One region of the Paenibacillus pseudetheri genome, then DNA from elsewhere that is predicted to be linked to it. Evidence: riboswitches for the same ligand, from Rfam matches in the RefSeq annotation. Region 1 holds a riboswitch; the other holds the start of a gene.
What was found. A riboswitch is a leader RNA that binds a small molecule or an ion and turns the genes downstream of it on or off. The one in region 1 is predicted to bind FMN.

Region 1 (10,835 bases):
CAATAGGTTAAGCTCTACCAGATTATCGACTACAAAGCAGCCGATCCCGGCATCAATAGCCATTTCGATCTCTTCAGATGTCTTATTGTTGCCATGAAAATGAATACGTTCTGCAGGAAAGCCAGCTTGCAAAGCAGTATAAAGTTCGCCATCAGATACAACATCAAGCGACAATCCTTCTTCATCAGCCAAACGAACCATAGCCATTACTGAGAACGCCTTGCTTGCGTAAGCTACTTGGAACCCAAGTCCAGAGGATTTAAAAGCATTCATATATTCCCGGCAACGTTGTCTCACCAATTGCTCGTCCAATATATATAGCGGGGTTCCATATTCCGCTTTCAATACTGTTACATCACATCCGCCGATCTCCAGATGCCCAGCATCGTTAATTCGGCTAGTACCGTGTAGAAACATTCTTTAGTCCTCCAATTTCTGTGGAATATCAAGGTTCCACCCTGTCTTTAGTGTATTCAGTATAGCAGACAGTGGGAACTCCATTGAATGGACTAATTTGCAGTAGTTTTGTATTTTCCTACGATTGTTAATCATTCTTTTGAGTAGGCGGCACTCTTGTATTGTCTCTAGTTTTGTTGAAAGACGGCCTTGTCTTCGAGCTTAAGACTGGCTTGCGCACTAGAATTTCACTCATTGCCTTTGCATTAAAAGGTATAAACGGCCACATATAAGAGGAGTTATAGGACCGATGGGTAGTTAGGAAAATAGTCAGTACCGTCGTCCCAATCATAAATCCTGGCACCTGGAATGCCGCTACGGCTAGTAATAACACAAGCCTGACTATTCGATTCGCAAGACCCAGCTCATAGCTCGGGGTCGCAAACATGCCTATGGATGCTAAAGCCATATATAGAACAACCTCATTTACAAATAGGCCGCTCTTCACCGCTATATCACCAATCAATATCGCTGCAATCAGACCCATCGCTGAGCCTAAAGGGGTTGGAGTGTGTACTGCGGCCATCCGCAGTAAATCAACCCCAAGCTCCACAATAAGAAACTGGGCGAGTATTGGAATTCTGGCAGTCTTTTGAGGTCCAATGAAATCCAGCATAGCCGGCTTTAGTTCAGGATGAATGACAAGCAACATCCATAGCGGCAGCAGGAACATGGACGCAAATATACCGATGAAACGGACCCACCGTAAGTACGTTCCCATAAAAGGAGTCTGACGATTCTCCTCTGCATGTTGACAAAGATCAAAAAAAGTAGTCGGAAGAACAATAACAATTGGTGAGGTATCTACAAATATTATTACCCGTCCCTCCAATAAATTGGAAGCTACGACGTCAGGGCGTTCAGAATAACGCACCATAGGATATGGATTCCATCCACCGCCGATAATCGCCTCCTCTAATTGTTTATCTGCCAGAGGAATACCATCAATATCAATGCTTTTGATTTTGTCGATAACAGACTTAACCTGTGTTTTATCAACGATATCATCAATGTAAGCCACGCATACATCTGTCTGTGTCCGTCGTCCAACCCGAAATAGCTCATATTTCAGCCCTGGATCACGAATCCGTCTTCTGACAAGCGAGATATTGCTCAGTAATGTCTCAGTAAAACCGTCGCGCGCACCACGCACCACCCGATCAATCGAAGGCTCGGCTGGACTGCGACTAGGGTAAGAACGAGTATCCATGATGATAACCTTGTTCTCACCTTCGACGAATAGTACGCTTAAACCTTCTAGTACTTTCTCGATACTTTCACTTAAAGAATTACCCTCTTCCACCTGAATGTGAGGGACATATTCATTCATAAAGGTAGACAGCACACCCGTAGAAAAATTCTCAGATGTGAGATAGGTCAGACGTTTTAGAATATCATCGGTCACATCTGTATTGGTAAATCCACTTAAACAGAGTAGAGCTGTCTTATGTCCGCCAAAAGACATCTGTCTAAACGTTACATCAAAGCTTGTGCCCAGTCCCATTACCTCAGTAAGTGTTTGTTTCGTATCTTGCAGGGACGTTGAGATCTCATCACTACCTTGCCAGTAAATGACAGATTCTTTTAACGAGTTGGAGTGCTCGCGATCCCGTTTCTTTTGTAGCCTGCCGCTTCCCTTTTGATTGCTAATGTCTTGTGACTCTTGTTGCGCTTGCTTCTTAGATGGTTTGGACTTTTGCGTCACTTTGGCTTGAGATTCTTCACCGGACTCTGTTGCGGACTCTGATCCGCTTGCTTGTTGAGTATTCTGAGCTTGCGTCTCATCTTCGGATTCCGGGTCTGAATCTAAGCCGAATAACCTGGCAAAAAATCCTTTACTAGGCTCATTCTGCTCCTGATTCCCGAGCTCATCTGACGCCTCTGCATCCTGTTGCCCAGAATCCGGCTGAGCTGATGCTTCGGTGCTCTGCTCTGCTGCCCCTAGCTCATCTGATGCTTCTACATCCTGCTGCCCGGAATCCGGCTGTTCAGATACTTCAGCGCTTTGCTCTTCTGCCCCTAGCTCATCTGACGCCTCTGCATCCTGCTGCCCGGAATCCGGCTGTTCAGATACTTCAGCGCTTTGCTCTTCTGCCCCTAGCTCATCTGATGCTTCCGCGTCCTGCTGCCCGGAATCCGGATGAGCTGACGCTTCGGGGCTCTGCCCTTCTTCCCCTAGCTCCACAGAAGCTTCTGCATCCTGCTGTCCTTGACTTGGATCAGCTGCTGTAGTATTTTCCGCCGGATCTGCGTCTTCACTGGTCATAGAAGCTCCGTTAGTCTCCGTGTGATCAGCAACTAAATCCTTTGCAGTATTCTTCATTGCTGCGGCAGCCGCAGCGTTTTCTTCCTGATGATCCTCTTCTGGCACAAAATCACCGCTGTGAATAAATTTGCTCATTCTATAACCCCCCGTTTACTGTCGGTATACAAACCAGTCGAACAAAGAACCCGCGACCTTCCCGCTTACCATCGCCATTAACAGCCCGAACAGATAATGTGCCATGTTCAAGCGTTTAGCAAGTATCGGCAGCACATTTAATACCTCGGTCAATGCTGCAGCGAGCATCCCGACAAAAATCCCGTCAAAAAGTCCTATACCAAGTTCAACTAAAGGACCTGAGGATATTTTCCAATTCCAAAAATCACTTACGGTCCCTAGCAATGATCCGGCTACCATCGCACCCTCGTACCAATGTACTTTATCGTAAGAAGAAGTTAATTGAGCCAGACGGGGCACCATATCGAGAACCACAAATAAAGCGATCACACCGCCACCTACAGCGATCCCCCCTGCAATACCCAGCAGCAAATTCAACCCTAGTGTTATAGGTGCCGTCATCTTCCGTCCTCCACGTTCTCTGGTTGATTTTCTCCACGGCGCCTCATTTTGCTATACTCCTCATTGATGACGTATTGGTCGATATTTTTCTGATACAGGTACATTTCCACTTCTAGCGGTGTAGGCTCTTCATTCCACTTTTTCTTAAATAAATGGTTGAAAAAAATGACCATCCCAAAGCCGATTCCTACAGAATACGCAATCTGAAATACAACCGGATGTTCATCCCGATGACCGGTTATCATCTCCACAATTCGGATTTGAACCTCCTGCATGTTTACATCAGCATGAAAATTCATGATGGTCAGCGCAGACCCAAAGAACAATAGCAGCCACACTAAAACAAACATCGCTACTGAAGGCTTCCGCCTCTCCACCGAACTTTCAATCTGCACAATCGTTCTGCCTTCACCGATCGGCTCAATGTCCGCTTCGGGCACAAGCTCATAAATGCGGGGAATAACTATCAGAAGATCAATCAAAATTAGATTGCCGTCACTTTGCTCTGGCTTCATTAGCAAAATTGATTCCAGCGACTCTTTCAGCTCTGGCTCCGCGATCAAAAATGCAATATCACCCAATGTGACACCTTTACCTTTGGGCACCGTCACCCGGTTCTTAAGCTGTATATAGATGGCGGGAGCAGAATGTTGTTTCATCCGCATTCCTCCTAAAGGTTGTGGTCAAGTAGCTCCGGTGCAAGATAACGGTAGTATGGGAGCAAAGCCTTATTTTTACTCTTGAAGCTCTGAATCAATTCCCAAAGATGCTGAAATGTTGAATTTTCATTGATATCGGGAATGCTTAAGCTCCATATTGCTCTCTACTTGATTCTGAAAAAAACTGAGCTGATTGCTGTTCGAAGTATTTAACTCCGTACGCAGCACATCCGTGGTCGTCTTATTGGAATAGAAATAAAGGATCGTAATAGGAATCAGCATGATGACAATGATACTCACGATTTTGGTAAAATAAATTTCAATTGTACAAATAATCTTCATTAACACATAGATAATTTCTCCCTGCAAAATGAGGTAGACAGGTGATAGCTTGTTCAAGCACTGTTATCATCCTCTCTATTGTAAAGGCTTAAATTATTGCGCTATATGCTACGTACCAAACATTTCTGCAGTTTTTGCAGTCTAATGTATTGTAGCGACATACAAAAAGGGATGATCCGAAAGCCACTAGGCATTCCAGTCATCCCTTTATACTTTATTTAGTTCAATCTATAAATCAAAGTCTGTTCAGAGCGTTTGTGCTTTAGATTGTTGACTCGATATGAAGAATAAAGCGGTCCAGATCAGCGCAAACCCGATAATTTGCGGTAGCGTGACGAGCTGCTGGAATACGATCCAGTTAATAATTACTCCCGTCATAGGAAAGCTTAGTTCAGCCAATGTAGCGAAAGAAGCTTTGGTAGTGCTGAGTCCTTTGTAATACATTAGCATGCTGAGTAGTCCTGGCAGCAAAGCCTGCAGCAACAAATTAATAGCTATGGCAGCAGATGCACCAAATCCACCATTAATCTGCCAAGGAGCACCTTCTAATGTGGTGATAACGAAAAGCAACGGCAGTGCCAATATAAATCTTAGGGAAGTCACTGTCTCATATTTCATTGACCCAAGCAGATAACGCCCCATTACGGTCGAGCCACCCCACAATGCGGCCGCTCCTAAGGCCATCAGACTGCTAACACCGATAAAGTTGTTCACATGTCCGAAAGGAATACTCCAGCCAAAGGTCAGCAGATAGGTTCCTACCAGTGCCACAATAATGAGGATTCCGAAATTTTTAGGCAGACGTTCTTTAAGAATTAAGGCTGCAAGACCGATAGCGAATATCGGCTGAAGCTTTTGAAGCAACAGCACAGCATTTAAATCCCCACTGGAGAGTGCCATCGTAAATAGAATTGTCGCCCCGGCAGAACCTCCCCAGGAAACAATTAGCAAAGCTCCAATCTGGCGAAATCCAATGCCTTTTAGCTCCGCCCGGTGACGCCAAAGAACAGGGGAAGCAGCCAAGAAAAGCACCACATGCTCCAAAAGAACAATTTGCGATGAGGTCAAAGATTTTAAGAGGATAATACGAAAGAGCGGATCAACGCCCCATAGTGCTGCACCGAACACAACGAGCCAAAACCCACTGCGTAACGGTGACGTGCTGCTTACCTTATTTGCTGATGATGAAACTGTTACATTACTCATAATTCCATTCTCCTTGTCGATACAAACCCTCGATAAGAGACCAAAAACCCCCGAATCACCATAAAAGGTCGACTCGGGGGCATTATCAATAAAGACGTAGAGGATAGACTCCTAGCGCCTTTATCTTATGATCCTCTCCCATCCGGACTTTACCGTCGGCTCTGGATTCACACCAGATCAGTCACTTCTCTGCAAGCAGAACAAGTGAGTCGCGGGCTCAGTTCGCTTTGAACATTACCGCCGGTTGGGAATTTCACCCTACCCCGAGAATCTTGTATTCCGTTGTTTTTTTCACAATCTCAGAATAAACCTCTTCTTGCCATTCGTCCAGTACTTTATGAAAATATACATAAAATTTTCATGTATCACAACTTTTCTTACATATTTTTATCGTTATTGTTCTACTGTCTCATCCAAAAAAATCTGTATAATGAAATTATGTTTATTCTTCCATAGTTTAGGAATTTTTCTAAGGAGGTTGTTATGAAAGAATCATTTGGGATGAAGGGGTCATTCTGGACGAAGTTATTGTTCTCCTTTTTTACTGTCGGAGTCATAGCTTTTTTAGGATTCATAGGTTCGATAATTACCGCGCTTTACGGGGGACTAATGTTTTATACTCCACTTGTGGCGATTTTATCTGTTGTGATAGCTATTTATGCTGTACTCCTTATATTTAATGTGTTGTCCCGAAAAACAAGCAATATTGTATTGCTATCCATCCTCGGACTTAGTGTGCTCGTAACCGCAGCATATGAGATCAAACAAGCATATATCAACAGCATTGCCACAGTCGATGATCGAGAGGTTAATCTGGTACAATACGAACCTTTTGCTGAGAATACCAAAGCAGTAACTTTAGATAAACCTTCTACATATCGTATCGATAACGACTTACCAAAATTGGATGGCGCAACCGCACTTTACCCACTGTATTCAGCTTTCGTGCAATCTGCTTATCCTGCGGCCAGTTATAATCCATATGATTTTCAAACAAGTCAAGTGATTTGCAGTAGTACACCGGAAGCTTACAAAAGACTAATTGAAGGTGAAACTGATATTATTTTTGTCGCTGCTCCTTCTCTTGCCCAACAGAAACATGCGAAACGAAAAGGCGTCGAGCTGAAGCTCACACCCATCGGCCGCGAGGCTTTCGTATTTTTTGTGAATAAACGAAACGAAGTAACTAGACTTTCCACCGCCCAGCTTAAAGATATCTACGCAGGCAAGATCACCAATTGGAAAGATGTAGGCGGAGCTAATAACCGTATTCGCGCTTTTCAACGGCCAGAGGATAGTGGGAGCCAGACGATGCTGCAAAAGTTTATGGGAGACACTACACTCATGACACCACCTAAGGAAGACGTGGCGGATATTATGAGCGGAATCATTAAACAAACCTCCAGCTATCGCAATTATAAAAATGCACTCGGGTACAGCTTCTTATTTTACGCCTCAGAAATGAATCAAAGTGGGGAAATTGCCCTACTCGCCATCGATGGTGTTAAGCCCGACAAGGAGAGTATTCGCAGTGGACAATACCCTTTGGCTACAGAATTTTATGCCGTGACTGTTGGAAGTGACAACCCTAATATTCAACCCTTTCTAGATTGGATGCAATCTGCTCAGGGTCAGGAATTGGTAGAAAAAACGGGTTATACTTCTTTGAAATAAAATATTGTTAGGGAAAGAGAGCTAACTCAAAAGTATGGGGAAGCTCTCTTTTCGCTTTTTATACCGAAATTTTCCCTTTTTCACTCTAAAGGAGCGCAACTTTTGGAAACTATTGTCGTTTAAGATTTATATAAGCTGAAACTGCATCATAGGAAGAAAAAGTAAGAATTGCTAGAAACCAAGAAACGGGGATGGTAGGGATTGCAGATGAAGAAGTTTGGTTTTTTGGCGTTACTGCTGCTTTTGTTGGTGCTAGTTTATCCAGGAACTGGTTATGCCGGCTCTGCAGAGACACACATCAATCTAGACGGCAATGATCTTAAGATTTCAAAAGAAGCACAGGTTCAAATTGTAAATGGAAGCGTGATGGTTCCACTTCGCCTCGTTACGGAGCAGCTTGGTTACACTGTGAAATGGGATAATGTGACTAAGACTGCAACCATTGAGCAAAAGGGAACGACATTAAAGCTTATCGTGAATAATGCGATGGCAGAGGCTTCGGGGAAACAGATTAAACTGGACAACCCTCCTTTTCTGAGTGGCAACACGACCCTCGTCCCTTTAAGATTTGTTGGCGAACAGACAGGAACTACTGTCGGTTGGGATAATGTGGCCAAAACGGTCTACTTAACTTCTCCAGTACCAGAGATTGGCGGAAGCGATCCGGAAATTACAGTTCCAGACACTTCTGTAACCGCACCCTCTGATAATGGATCCAATGGTAACACAGCAACTGACGGAAATTCCTCAACGGCTGCAGTCACAAATCTTAGCTTTGTTGATAATAAACTAATCGTTGCGGTGAACGGTAGTGTAACACCTAATGTATTCACAATGACAGATAAAGACCGAATTGTCGTAGATTTACCGAACACCAGCTTTGGTGACAGCTTTCATCAGAACCTTTCTGTCGAAAAAAGCCAAAGTGGGCAGTTGACGATTACCGAATATCCTAACGTCTCAACCATTCGTTATTCATTATTCAGTAGTTCTCCCTCTACGATCCGGATCGTGATTGATCTGAACAGCGCGAATAACTACAGTGTTACGAATGCTAACGATGGACTTATTATAGTGGATCTAAATGGGACAAGCACAAGCACCACGCCTCCTGCAACCACTGTACCTGAAGTACCGGTCACCACGCCTCCACCTTCTACCGGCAACACAGACAAGAAGATAATCGTTATTGATGCAGGGCATGGTGGGAAAGATCCTGGAACTGGTAGTAACCGCAAAGAGAAGGATTTCACCTTGCCAACAGCACTAAAAATTGCAGAATTACTAAAGAAAGAGCCAAATATCGAGGTTGTGCTCACTCGAAGTGATGATACATACCCGACTCTACAGGACAGATCTAACCTCGCCAATAAGGTAAAAGCAGATTTGTTCATCTCTGTTCATGCCAATAGTATCCCGGTGGGAAGTAAGAGCAATCCTAGTGGTACAGAGACCTATTACACACGTAAAGATAGTTTATTATTCGCGCAAACCGTTCATAAGTATCTTACTGTTGCTACAGATCTTCAGGATCGAGGGGTTCGTCAAGCGAATTATCATGTAACAAGAGAAACTAAAATGCCAGCCATTTTATTAGAATGTGGTTACTTAAGTAATACCAAGGACGAAGCATTACTCTTCACGGTGGATGTACAGAATAGGATAGCCGAAGCAGTAGTTCTAGGGATTAAGGAGTATTTAGGTCGATAGAAAAAAGGGGAGCTCATTAGCCATATTGGCTGAGAAGCTCCCCTTTCTGTTTATTCTTGTTTGTTATTCCAAACGCTCATTCGTTCTCTAAGATTGGAGGTATGCAGCTCTAACTGTATCCCGTCTGGGTCTAGAAAGTTAACCGTCCAGCCTAGTCCCCGTTTAACAGGCCCTCTAATCAATCGTACTTCGTGAGCTTGCAATACCTGAACAGCTTCCTCGAAATGTTCTTCTGCTACGCTGAAGGCAATGTGATCTATCCCAATTACACTACCTATGGATTCAGTAAATTCAGGCTTTTCAATTAGGCAAATCCAGGCGCTTCCCCATTCCAGATAGGCATCTGTATTCCCTTTATGGATTAGCTGAAGACCCAGAATTCCTATATAGAAATCTAAAGAATTCGCTAGATTCCTAACATTCACAGTTACATGGTTAAACCCTTCTACCCACATCAACGTTCAGCCTCTCAAGCTTTTTAAGCTAGCATAGTGGCAATTCTTTTGCGTTTCTCTGATTCAGGATCATAAACTACTTGCGTATCTTCATCAAAGATCAACGTAGCACGTTCTTCCAAGTTGTATCTTGGCCATAACACTTCAGTAGTTGCTGGATTTCCTCGATGAGCAAAAGCAATCCAGGCATCATGCATAACTTCTGCCAGCTTCTGCATATCTGGATGAATATCTGCCCTAAGATGTGTTAGATGAGAGAGATTATTAAAAACATAGACAATCTCAGCGCTATGCACAGCTTTGTTTAACATCGGATGACTTGGGATCGTCCCGTCAAAACGGTACATCCATACAGGTGCATACTTCAATTGACTTTCCGCCAAGGTGACCGACGTTCCCCAGAAATATAGATCTGTTAGAATCTCGGCTTGCCCCTCCCAGGTGGAAGAATAGTGGCTGGCAATCTCCTTCAGACTTCCTGTCCCCATCATCTGCTCCAGTGCCTTAAGGGATTCGTCAAAATCTGCCTCTGGTGCTTCTGCTCTGAAGAACAAGTTGCCTTCATCACGATTGGTTCCAATCAGCAATGGAATATCACATGCCACTCCATCTTTCACAGCCTGTGCTGGTTCTACGGGAAGCGTATTCCCGTCAACGACCGGCTGAAATAACATGCCGATTGAACCTCCAGTTAATTTCTTTGTCATTCGTGCGGCTGCTTCAATAATTTGTTCAGAGGAAAAGGTATGGAGAAGGCTGGTATCGCCATCTGGAGCAATCCCTAATTCAGCTAGCAGAGCTGCTGCAATGTACTTTCCCTGCTCTGAGGGAAGCGTCTGAGCCGCCCCACTTTGCATGATCGCATGTGTGAACAATCCCTTTGCTGCTGGCATCGCCAAAAGAGCTGCGATACTCATACTCCCTGCAGACTCTCCGAATACGGTTACTCGCTGCGGGTCCCCTCCAAAAGCAGCAATATTCAGCTTTACCCATTCTAATGCAGCGATTTGGTCCAATAAACCCTGGTTAGAAGCAAATTCTTGACCAAAAGGAGACATATGTATGAATCCAAACGGACCCAGCCGATAGTTGATTGTCACTAAGATAACTTTGCCGTGTTCAGCAAAGCTTGTGCCGTCAAATTGCGGCTGACTTCCAGCCCCGGTCACAAACGTACCACCGTGAATCCAGACCATAACAGGCAGCGGCTCATCATAAGCCGCTGGTGTCCAAATATTTAGATACAAGCAATCCTCTGAATGAAGCGGTGTCTTGCCACCAAATCGAGTCCCTCTCGTATCCGCTGGCTGATGGCTAACTGGACCAAATTCAGAAGCATCTCTAATTCCGCTCCAAGCTTCTGGTGGCTGCGGCGCACGAAATCGAAGCTCTCCAACTGGCGGAGCGGCAAAAGGGATTCCACGCCAAACGTTCACGCCACCCTCTCCTCGTCCTTGAAGCTTACCGTAGGAGGTAACTGCTATCGGTCCT
Region 2 (10,835 bases), on a different contig from region 1:
GGTCTGGAATCCGCGACATCAGAAGTGGTAGAAATTCCGGATTTAGTTATTACAGATGAAAATGTTCCATTGGGTGACGTCGACATTGTTGATGAGGAAGTACCGAAAGGTACAGTGAACAACGGCACTTCAATTGCCCCTCAGCTTCCAAAGACGGGAGAAAGTAGCCCTGCACCGCTCTATATGACAGGTATCGGATTAATAGCCATTGGCTTTATTCTAAACCGTAAGTTCAAACGGAGGGGAAACAGGTAGTTAGTAAATCGAGATAGAAATAAAAAAAAGCATCCGGCAAAAAATGTCGGGTGCTTTATTATGGTTGTTAAAAACTCGAAAAATCTCCACAAACATCAATCACTCGCTCCAGCGGACTAAAGGACTTAGTAACATAATCATCCACACCTACACTGAGTCCAGTGATTTTATCTAGTCCCTGCCCCTTAGCAGATAACATAATAATCGGAAATTCAGTCAACAGGCGGTATCTCTCGTTCTCCAGATGGATCTGCATGAGTTTAATAATCTCGGCTTCGTCGCCAACCAAGAGCGGTGTTGCGTTGTGCATGATTCAGCGTCCTTTCTTGCTTGTAAAGTAATCATACTACAACAAAAATAACATAAAGCTATCATATAGTTGCCCAGATACCAGAGATTAATTGTTGGAGAAAGTTGTCTGTATAGCATACGACGTAATCTTTATTTAACAGGAGAATTCTTAACAAGCCTTAAGATTTGGGAAGCGGCTATGCTATAATAATTTCAAATTCAATAGGTTGGAGGAGAATTGGAAGATGTGGAAAGAGTTTAAAGCTTTTGCCCTGAAGGGGAATGTACTAGATTTAGCCATTGCTGTCGTTATTGGAGCAGCTTTTGGTAAGATTGTGACTTCATTAGTATCTGACATCATTATGCCAATTGTTGGCTTGATAACAGGTGGTATAGATCTGAAGGATCGGGCTCTAAGTGTCATGGTTATGCATAATGAACTAATTATCCCTTATGGGCAATTTTTGCAGGCGGTAGTTGATTTCTTTATTATTTCCTTCTCAATCTTTATGGTAATTAAACTGGCTAATAAATTCCAGCGCAAAGAAGCCGTTAAAGTTGAAGTGGTGGAGACGCCGGCACCCGCAGAAGATATCGTATTGCTAACGGAAATTCGTGATTTGTTGAAACAACAAGAACGCGGATTGTAATTGGAAAAAGAAAACCAAAAAGCGCTTAGAGATACAGTGCAGGCGCTTTTTGGTTTTCTTCTTTTTACGTAATTTTATGGAATGGGCTTAGCCCAACGAAAGGGATGGATGTATAAGATAGAGCCGAATCCTCGTGAGAATTTGTTAATATAAAACCATGTCATTTCTTCTTGTAATCACCATACCTCTTAGAATTAAGTTACAAATTTTAAGTAAATATATAAAACGCACTTGCATTTCGAAGGTGTAAGTGATAATTTTGTTAGTAAGGAAAACTTGAACCTCAATTAAATAAAGGATCAATCCTTCAGGGCAGGGTGTAATTCCCTACCGGCGGTGATGTTGTTGTAGAGTGCTTATTTATTAAGTGTATCTACCACACTTAGTCCGCTACCCGGCTCGCGTTGTTGACGCGAACGGTGGACCCGGTGAAATTCCGGGACCGACAGTATAGTCTGGATGGAAGAAGGAGAGGTTAACCGCTTGTCTGTAATAGACAGGTGGACTGCAGTGTTTTCATTTATTATGTGCGATATTTCACAATTGCCGTCGGTTTTGACGGTTATTTACGCACACTTTATTTGGACTGCCGATAAACTCTCGCATAACCCATCTTTACTCCTCCTGGAGAATGAGATGGGTTTTTCTGTTTTTACGCATTAGATAGACAGTAAGTGGATAGGGGGAACGAGATGGATAATATGAATGACGAGTTTTATATGTCGTTAGCGCTGGATATGGCAGAACGGGCCCAAGGACAGACGGGAATTAACCCTGTTGTTGGCTGTGTTGTTGTAAAGAATGGAGCGATGATTGGACTTGGAACTCATTTGCAGCGCGGAACTGGTCATGCTGAGGTTCATGCCTTGAATATGGCGGCCGGTCAAGCACAGGGCAGCACTGCCTACGTAACACTGGAACCGTGCAGTCACTATGGCAAGACTCCGCCCTGTAGCCAAAGGCTGATCGACGAGGGAGTAGCCAGAGTGGTTGTCGCTTGTGAAGACCCTAACCCTCAGGTTGCGGGTCGCGGCGTTCAAATGCTGCGTGAGCATGGCATTGAAGTAGAAGTAGGGTTGCTGCGTGAACGTGCGCTGCGGTTGAATGAGCGTTTTATCAAGTATATTTTGACAAAACAGCCTTTTGTCACGCTCAAAAGTGCCAGCACGCTGGATGGTAACCTAGCTACCAAATCTGGTGACAGTAAATGGATTTCAAATGGAGAAGCGCGGGAGATCGTACATACACTGCGGCATCGGCATCAGGGAATTATGGTCGGTGTGAACACAGTTATTGCAGATAATCCTTCACTGACGACAAGAACGGAAGTGCCGGGTATTAACCCGATACGGATTGTGATTGATTCTGGACTACGTATTCCTTTGGATTCAGCAGTTGTAAGTGACGGTCTAGCGCCTACGATCATCGTGACAACTGAAGCCGCAGATGCTGAAAAGAAAGCAGCACTTCTTCAAGCAGGTGTGCAAATCATTGTTAGCGGAGCAGGACCACGGGTAGATTTGAAGGCTGCTATGGTCACGCTTGGTGAAATGGAAATTGGATCGATTTTACTTGAAGGCGGAGGCACGCTAAATGGTGCGATGCTGGAGAGTGGGCTAGTTGATCGAGTGATTCTCTTTTTCGCTCCAAAGATTGTTGGCGGTGGTGCTGAAGCGAAAGGGACGTTCGTATTTCCTGGTGTAGAGCTGATGAAGGATGCGATTTCTCTGGAGGGATTGGAAGTAAAAGTGCTCGGAGATAATGTATGTATCAGCGGTACTCCGGTACGCTAAAGTGAATGGTTTCAAAACTTAATCGTATGCTTCCGAAGCGAGTTTTGCACGGAGTATTTCCTTTGAAGTTAAGCTCACAAAACTTTAAGGAGGGAAAGCATGTTCACTGGATTAGTCGAAGAAGTTGGCACTCTGAGAAGTGTCTCCACCGGTGGAGAAATGATGGTGCTAAACATTGCCGCTTCCGTCATCATGGATGATTTGAAGATTGGTGATAGCGTATCGGTTAATGGCGTCTGTCTTACAGCGACTATTTTAGGCGAGAACTATTTTACAGTGGATGTCATGCCTCAGACCTATCGAAACAGTAACCTGAAGGAGTTGCGTCCTGGCAGTCGGATGAATCTAGAGCGAGCAATGGCAGCCGGTGGTCGATTTGGAGGTCATATTGTTCAGGGGCATGTAGATGGCACTGCTGTCATCAAAAGCGTAAAACGTGATCAGAATGCAGTAGTCTATGAGATTGCGCCGGATCGCAAATCGCTTTTTAAATATATTATCCCTAAAGGGTCGATCACGATTGATGGCATTAGCTTAACAGTAGTAAAGACGACGGCTTCATCGCTTACTGTATCCATTATTCCGCATACGCTAGGGGAAACTGTGCTAACTTATAAGCGGGCAGGAGATAGTGTAAATATTGAGTGTGATGTCCTGGGCAAATATGTAGATCATCTTCTTCATTATGGCTCAGCTGCACCGGATGAAGAAAGTGATAGCAGCTCCGGGATTAGTCGTGATTTCTTGGCGGCAAACGGATTTGTTTAAATAATGAGTACGCATACGAAGAAGGAAATAATCCTTCGTAAAGCTATTAGGAGGTTAGGATCATGAGCGAGCAATCGACGAAGGATAGTGTCTTAGATCCGATTGAAGAAGCGATATATGATTTAATGCGCGGCAAAGTCATCATCGTGGTGGATGATGAAGATCGTGAGAATGAAGGGGATTTTATAGCTCTTGCTGAACGGGCGACACCAGAAGTCATCAATTTTATGATCACTGAGGGACGTGGTTTGGTCTGCATGCCAATTACCGCAGAGCGTGCGGAAGAGCTTGAACTGCAGGCTATGGTCAGCCACAATACAGATAATCACGGCACAGCCTTTACTGTATCTGTTGACCATATAGATACAACTACTGGTATATCAGCGGGGGAAAGATCCTTGACTGTAAAGGCCATGATTGACCCTAAAGCGAAGCCATCTGATTTCCGTAGACCTGGCCATATGTTCCCGCTGATTGCGAAGAAAGGTGGCGTACTGCGCCGTTCCGGACATACAGAGGCTGCTGTTGATTTAGCCCGTATGTGTGGCGCATATCCAGCCAGTGTGATTTGTGAAATCATCAAAGAAGATGGCTCAATGGCCCGGTTGCCTGATCTGGTAGAGATTGCTAAGAAGCATGATCTTAAGCTGATCAGCATCAAAGATCTTATTCACTATCGGAACGAGAAGGAACAGCTCGTCAATCGCGAGGTGTCTGTACGTCTGCCTACTGATTTCGGTGAGTTTCAGACCATTGCCTATACAAATGAAGTGGATGATAAAGAACATGTAGCATTAGTGAAGGGCGATATTTCCGGTGATGAGCCAGTGTTAGTACGTGTACATTCCGAATGCTTGACGGGTGACGTATTCCACTCCCATCGCTGCGATTGTGGTCCCCAGTTTGAAGCAGCACTTCGGCAGATCGAAGCTGCTGGTAGAGGCGTGTTGCTCTATATGCGTCAAGAAGGCAGAGGCATTGGTCTTATTAATAAGCTTAAAGCCTACAAGCTTCAAGAAGAAGGACTCGATACTGTAGATGCCAATCTAAAGCTTGGTTTTCCAGCAGATTTGCGTGATTACGGGATTGGAGCACAAATTCTGAAGGATTTAGGTATCAGTCAAATTCGTCTCTTAACGAACAATCCTCGAAAGATCAAAGGGTTGGAAGGTTATGGGTTGGAAGTTGTTGAGCGAGTGCCAATTCAAATGCCAGAGAATAAGGATAATACTAATTATCTCCATACGAAGCAGGCGAAACTTGGTCATTTGCTGTCTTTTGACGACATTGAACAAAATGAGGATTCGAAAGTATAATCACACACCATAAAAAACGAAGGGTAGATGAATGATATGCCGAAATATTTAGAAGGACATTTAGTTTCCGAGGGGTTAAAATACGGAGTTGTTGTAGGACGTTTTAATGAATTTATTACTAGCAAGCTTTTGTCAGGTGCACTTGATGCATTTAAACGTCATGGTGCTAACGATGATGAGGTAGATGTTGCTTGGGTTCCAGGCGTGTTTGAAATTCCGTTGATCGCTCAAAAAATGGCGGAAAGCGGTAAATACGATGCTGTAATCACTTTAGGAACCGTTATCCGTGGCTCTACAACGCACTATGATTATGTATGTAATGAAGTTGCTAAAGGGGTAGCTGCGATCAATCTTAAAACCGGCGTGCCGACGATTTTTGGCGTAGTAACTACTGAGAATATTGAACAGGCCATTGAGCGTTCAGGAACAAAAGCAGGGAATAAAGGCTGGGATGCTGCGACTGCTGCGATTGAAATGGCGAATCTTAACAAACTGTTTAAGTAAGACAGCTATTGACGAATCAGTCGAATTCGTGCTTATTTATAGTATAAGAAGAAAGCATGGATTATAGAGCCCTTTCTACTTGTGTAGCGTCCTTTTGGGCGCTGCACTTTACTTTTTTGGCGGGAGGATGCTTCGTGACTGTATTGTACAAGCTGGAAACGTTTGAAGGTCCGCTGGATCTGCTTTTGCATTTAATTGATAAGGCGGAAATCGACATCCAGGACATTCCGGTCGCCGAGATCACCGAACAGTATATGGAATACCTGCGAAGTATGCAGGAGCTTGAACTGGATATTACGAGTGAATTTCTCGTGATGGCCGCAACCCTATTATCTATAAAGAGCAAGCTATTGCTGCCCAAACCACCGGTCATTGAGATCGATGATTTTGAATATTACGAAGAAGATGAATTTGATCCACGAGCTGAACTCGTTCAGCGACTGATTGAGTATCGTAAATTCAAGAGTATTGCTGTTCATTTAATGGATATGGAGAGCGAGCGGAGCTTGATTTTTACGAAGGAGCCGGAGGATCTGGGCCCATATGTGCCTGAAGAGATTGACCATACGCTAAAAGGACTACATACTTCCGACCTTATAGCTGCTTTCCGTAAAGCACTAAGTAAGGCGGCAAGAAGGTCTTCTTACCAACGGATCACCCGGGACGAAATATCAGTTAAAGATCGTATACGTGATGTCTCGGATGCGCTTCAGCGCAGAGGGAAGGGCGGAAGGCTCCATTTCTCAGCATTGCTTCACGATGAAATGGCGCGGCACGAAATCGTAGTAACTTTTCTTGCGATTCTGGAACTAATGAAAATGAAGGCGATTTTTTGCTATCAGGAGAAATTGTTTGAGGACATCGTAATGGAGTGGAGAGGAGGAGAACACTTCAATGGATTACAAAACGCTGAAATCGATTATTGAGGGCCTGTTGTTTCTATCAGGTGATGAAGGGATCTCCGTACGGCAAGTCGCCGAAATTACAGAGCAGCGGCCAGAGCTTGCAGCTGGTGCATTAGAAGAACTGAAAGAGGATTATGTAACACAGGAACGGGGGTTACAAGTAGTCCAAATCGCCGGGAATTATCGGCTGGCTACCTTGCCTGAGCATGCCCATTATTTTGAGCGATTAGCTTATTCCCCTTCAAGATCAACCTTGTCTCAAGCCGCATTAGAGACATTGGCGATCGTGGCCTATCGTCAGCCCATTACACGGGTGGAGATCGAAGAAATTCGTGGCGTGAAATCCGAACGTGCAATTCATACGCTGAATAACAAGGATTTGATCCATGAGGTTGGCCGTGCTGAGGCTGTAGGACGCCCAATCTTGTATGGGACTACAAAATCATTCTTGGAGAGCTTTGGCCTCGCAAGTCTGAATGAGCTGCCTGAACCATCAAACTTCGAATCCACTGATAATTTGGAAGAGGAGACGCAGCTACTGTTCAATAAGCTGGATACTCAAATGACGTTCGAGGATATTGAGCAACCATAGTTTTTTGTTATTTCGCAATAATTTGTATTGCTGGGACTGCCCATAAACCATTCATATGGTTTATGGGCAGTCCCTATTTTTTTGTAGAGCCACATTTTTTAACCAAAACCCGAATTTTTTCCACCTTATATTGCCATACTAAACCAAAGGTTCCCATAATTAAGGTTTCTTGGAGGTAAATACGTGACGTTATGGCTTGGAATTCCCCTCGGACTGCTGGTACTGGCAATGATCCTGGTTCTGTCTTCATCTATCGATTTCCGCATTCGGTGCTATAAACATGACAAAAATGACCTGCTCGAGTTAGATGTTAAGACTCTTTTTGGTCTGATCAAACTCCACTATGAGCTGCCCCGATTGGTCTTTAAGGGATTGGAGCAAGGCGTGATCGGGAAGTTTAAAGAGACGGGTACCGCGACTACAGGTGTTGATACTGTAAAGGAAGAGCAATTCGATAAAGAAAGAATTGAGCACTGGCGGGACAACGTAAAATTAGCAGCGAAATCCACACGTGGATTGAAGAAATGGTTTAAGCAAACCTTATCTCATGTCAAAATATCTAAGCTCGATTGGTCCACGGATTTCTCACTAGGTGATGCAGCGGACACTGCCATAGCATCAGGAGCCGTGTGGGGACTCAAATGGAGCATCGTTGGATTTATTTCGCAGTGGGTCAAATTGAAACACAATCCACGAGTGTTTGTGAAGCCTGTTTTTCAAGATGGGCATTCTTTTTCAATGGAGTTCGTATGTGAGGGTAAATTGTCTGTTTCCTACGCGGTATACGCATTGTTGCAGCTTTTTCTACGTGTCTTGAGAGAGACCGGGGGAATCAGTAATTGGAGAAAATTGCTAAAACGGATACGCAGGGAGGCCCGCGGGCAAAGTTTAGATTGAAAGTTACATACAAATGAGTAGAAGTGGGGATGATAAGCGCTGTAGAAGCAAGAGAAATCGTTCTCAATTAAAGGAGGAAACAATATGAGCGACCATCCTATTCAAGGTCTAATGCAAACAGCGATGGAAAATATCAAGGGTATGGTAGATGTTAATACGATTGTTGGAGATCCAGTTCAGACACCTGACGGTAGTATTATTCTGCCGATTAGTAAAGTGGCATTTGGGTTTGCAGCAGGGGGTAGTGATTATCGAGTAGAGGATTCTATAAGTGGATCAAACTCCCAAGGCGGTGTAAAAATGCTACCTTTTGGTGGTGGTAGCGGTGGCGGTGTCTCCATCAGACCGATCGCTTTTCTAGTGGTTCGCAAGGATGGAGTAAACATTGTGCCACTCGACAATCAAACGCATTTGTTCGAGAAAATCATCGATGCCACACCAGGGCTCATCGACAAAATTCAAACCATGTTCCAAAGCAGTAGTTCCTCAAGTCAAGCTGGGGCAACACCTACTGCTCAAGCCACACCTACTGCTCAAGCCACACCTACTGCTCAAGCCACACAAACACCTCCTAAACCTGATCCAAGTACATCACAAGCTTCAACACATTAGTACACATAATTCTTTAAATAGCCTCTGGGATATCGCCTTACATCAGGCGATGTCCCTTTTTTACGTATCAGAAAGTAAATTTGGGGCCCCAACAAATTATGCATCGAAGCAAAGCCTCACTTTGTGGGGATATTTTGTGTGGAACATCGTGAAGGAGAGGACATACCCTAAGGCTGGTCCGCATACACTTGTACAACATAAGCATGAAATGAATGACTTTACTTAAGAACCGATAAGAATCCGGAGGATAAATATGAAGACAATAACCCGTAAATTTCCAATCGCCTTATTACTGAGCATTTTGCTGCTGTTTCTGACACCGCTAACTTTGATTCATGCGGAGAACAGCTCCATATCTACGCATGCACGGGCAGCGGCGCTGATTGATGTGGAATCCGGGCGTATTTTGTATAGCAGTCGAGGAGATGAGCCTATGCTTATTGCCAGTCTGACTAAAATAATGACCGCCCTTGTCGCCATAGAGAACGGTGATTTAGCATCCAAGGTTAAAGTCGGAAAAAATGCCTTCGCCAAAGAAGGCTCCTCTATTTATTTACAGCAGGGTGAAGAGATGACGCTGGAAAATATGCTGTATGGCCTAATGCTGCGTTCAGGGAATGATGCGGCAACAGCGATCGCTGAGCATATCGGCGGTTCTGAAGAAGGGTTTGTATACCTGATGAACAATAAGGCTGAAGAGCTCGGATTAAAAAATACTCATTTTGCTAATCCGCATGGTCTAGATGCTGAAGGCCATTATTCGAGTGCTAACGACTTAGCTGTACTGACGGCTTATGCCCTTCATAATCCTGTATTTAAGGAGATTGTGAAGACGCAGGAGAAAACTGCGGACAATCCAAATGAGAAATGGGACTACAAGTGGAGAAACAAGAATAAAATGCTGTACTTATATGAGGGTGCAGACGGTGTGAAGACAGGGTATACCAAAAAAGCGCTACGCTGCCTTGTCAGCTCAGCGACCAGAAATGGCCAGCAGCTTGTCGCAGTAACCATAAATGATGGTGATGACTGGAATGATCATGCCTCACTGCTAAACTTTGGGTTTAATCACTATCCGCTAAAGACATTAATCGAACGTGGGGACCCCGTAAGCGGTTATAACTTCGTGACAGCCAATAAATTTGCCTATCCGCTCGGACAAGGCGAGCAGGATAGAGTGACCACCAAACTTCTCTTAAATCAGATCCCTGCGGCTTCAGCCAAAACTGCAAGATCAAACTTTGGATTGCAAGGGGTTCTCGTTCTAGATCTAGGTGGCAAAGAGATAGGCCGGGTTCCAGTGTATACACGAGAGTCCTTACCTCCTGAGGAATCCGCTTATATTAAAAAATATAGCACAACCCAAGCACACGCTTATCCTGCTGATAATTGGTTTCAGGCTATAGGGAGTGCACTGAAGGCGTTATTTAAATTGGGCGAAAGCGCCAAGTAAACAGATAGGCTGAATAATGAAGAGGGAGGCGTATCCATGATTAACGGGATCTGGCTAGGAATGATCATCATCGGTTTTCTGTTCGCCGCCGTTAACGGCAGAATGGATGAATTTACTGCCGCCGTATTCGACGGAGCCAAGAGTGGGGTTACAGTAAGCTTCGGCCTAATAAGTGTGCTTGTATTCTGGCTTGGAATCATGCGTATCGCAGAGGATGCTGGTTTGCTTAAAAAAATAGCCAAGATACTTGGCCCAATCGTATCCTTCCTCTTTCCAGATGTGCCGAAGGGCCATCCTGCAATCGGATATATTCTCTCCAACATGAGCGCTAATTTGCTGGGACTCGGCAATGCGGCTACACCTATGGGCATCAAAGCGATGCAGGAGCTGCAAAAGCTCAACCCGGATAAAGAAACGGCCACGCCAGCTATGTGTACCTTGCTAGCGCTTAACACAGCGAGCATTACGCTGATTCCTGCGACACTAATTGCCATCCGTTTGAATTACAATTCTGCAGATCCTGCGGGAATAGTAGGCACAACACTCGCCGCAACGGCTGTGGCGACACTTGCGGCAATTGCAGCTGACCGATTTTTCCGAAGGATGACAATGCTGCGTAAACCTCCAAAGCCGCCGTCAGCAAAGTCCGGTTCTGCTCCATTGGCCAAGACGTCGATGCCTAATTCTTCATTGAAAGGGTGAGCATGACTTGTACCAATTAATCAGTCTCCTATCGGCATGGGCGATTCCGGTCATGATTACATTCATCCCGCTCTATGCTTTTACGCGTAAAGTCCCG

Region 2: it holds a riboswitch for FMN, as region 1 does, so the genes downstream of both, ribD (bifunctional diaminohydroxyphosphoribosylaminopyrimidine deaminase/5-amino-6-(5-phosphoribosylamino)uracil reductase RibD) here and L1028_RS05775 (DMT family transporter) in region 1, are expected to answer to the same signal.

Annotation. Positions count from the first base shown of each region.
Region 1 is NZ_CAKMAB010000005.1:1,673-12,507, forward strand. It holds gene lysA (diaminopimelate decarboxylase) at 1-417, opposite strand, end outside; gene L1028_RS05755 (spore germination protein) at 545-2,161, opposite strand; gene L1028_RS05760 (stage V sporulation protein AB) at 2,873-3,298, opposite strand; gene L1028_RS05765 (stage V sporulation protein AA) at 3,295-3,957, opposite strand; gene L1028_RS05770 (hypothetical protein) at 4,084-4,356, opposite strand; gene L1028_RS05775 (DMT family transporter) at 4,546-5,505, opposite strand; FMN riboswitch at 5,632-5,780, opposite strand; gene L1028_RS05780 (substrate-binding domain-containing protein) at 5,989-7,179, shown strand; gene L1028_RS05785 (N-acetylmuramoyl-L-alanine amidase family protein) at 7,387-8,889, shown strand; gene L1028_RS05790 (VOC family protein) at 8,940-9,344, opposite strand; gene L1028_RS05795 (carboxylesterase/lipase family protein) at 9,368-10,835, opposite strand, start outside.
Region 2 is NZ_CAKMAB010000004.1:4,382-15,216, forward strand. It holds gene L1028_RS04390 (LPXTG cell wall anchor domain-containing protein) at 1-255, shown strand, start outside; partial or broken gene L1028_RS04395 (DNA-binding response regulator) at 347-511, opposite strand; gene mscL (large-conductance mechanosensitive channel protein MscL) at 792-1,196, shown strand; FMN riboswitch at 1,496-1,671, shown strand; gene ribD (bifunctional diaminohydroxyphosphoribosylaminopyrimidine deaminase/5-amino-6-(5-phosphoribosylamino)uracil reductase RibD) at 1,889-2,989, shown strand; gene L1028_RS04410 (riboflavin synthase) at 3,089-3,757, shown strand; gene L1028_RS04415 (bifunctional 3,4-dihydroxy-2-butanone-4-phosphate synthase/GTP cyclohydrolase II) at 3,820-5,073, shown strand; gene ribH (6,7-dimethyl-8-ribityllumazine synthase) at 5,110-5,577, shown strand; gene L1028_RS04425 (segregation and condensation protein A) at 5,712-6,503, shown strand; gene scpB (SMC-Scp complex subunit ScpB) at 6,472-7,074, shown strand; gene L1028_RS04435 (DUF2953 domain-containing protein) at 7,258-7,971, shown strand; gene ytfJ (GerW family sporulation protein) at 8,056-8,583, shown strand; gene L1028_RS04445 (D-alanyl-D-alanine carboxypeptidase family protein) at 8,837-10,036, shown strand; gene L1028_RS04450 (nucleoside recognition domain-containing protein) at 10,073-10,738, shown strand; gene L1028_RS04455 (spore maturation protein) at 10,791-10,835, shown strand, end outside.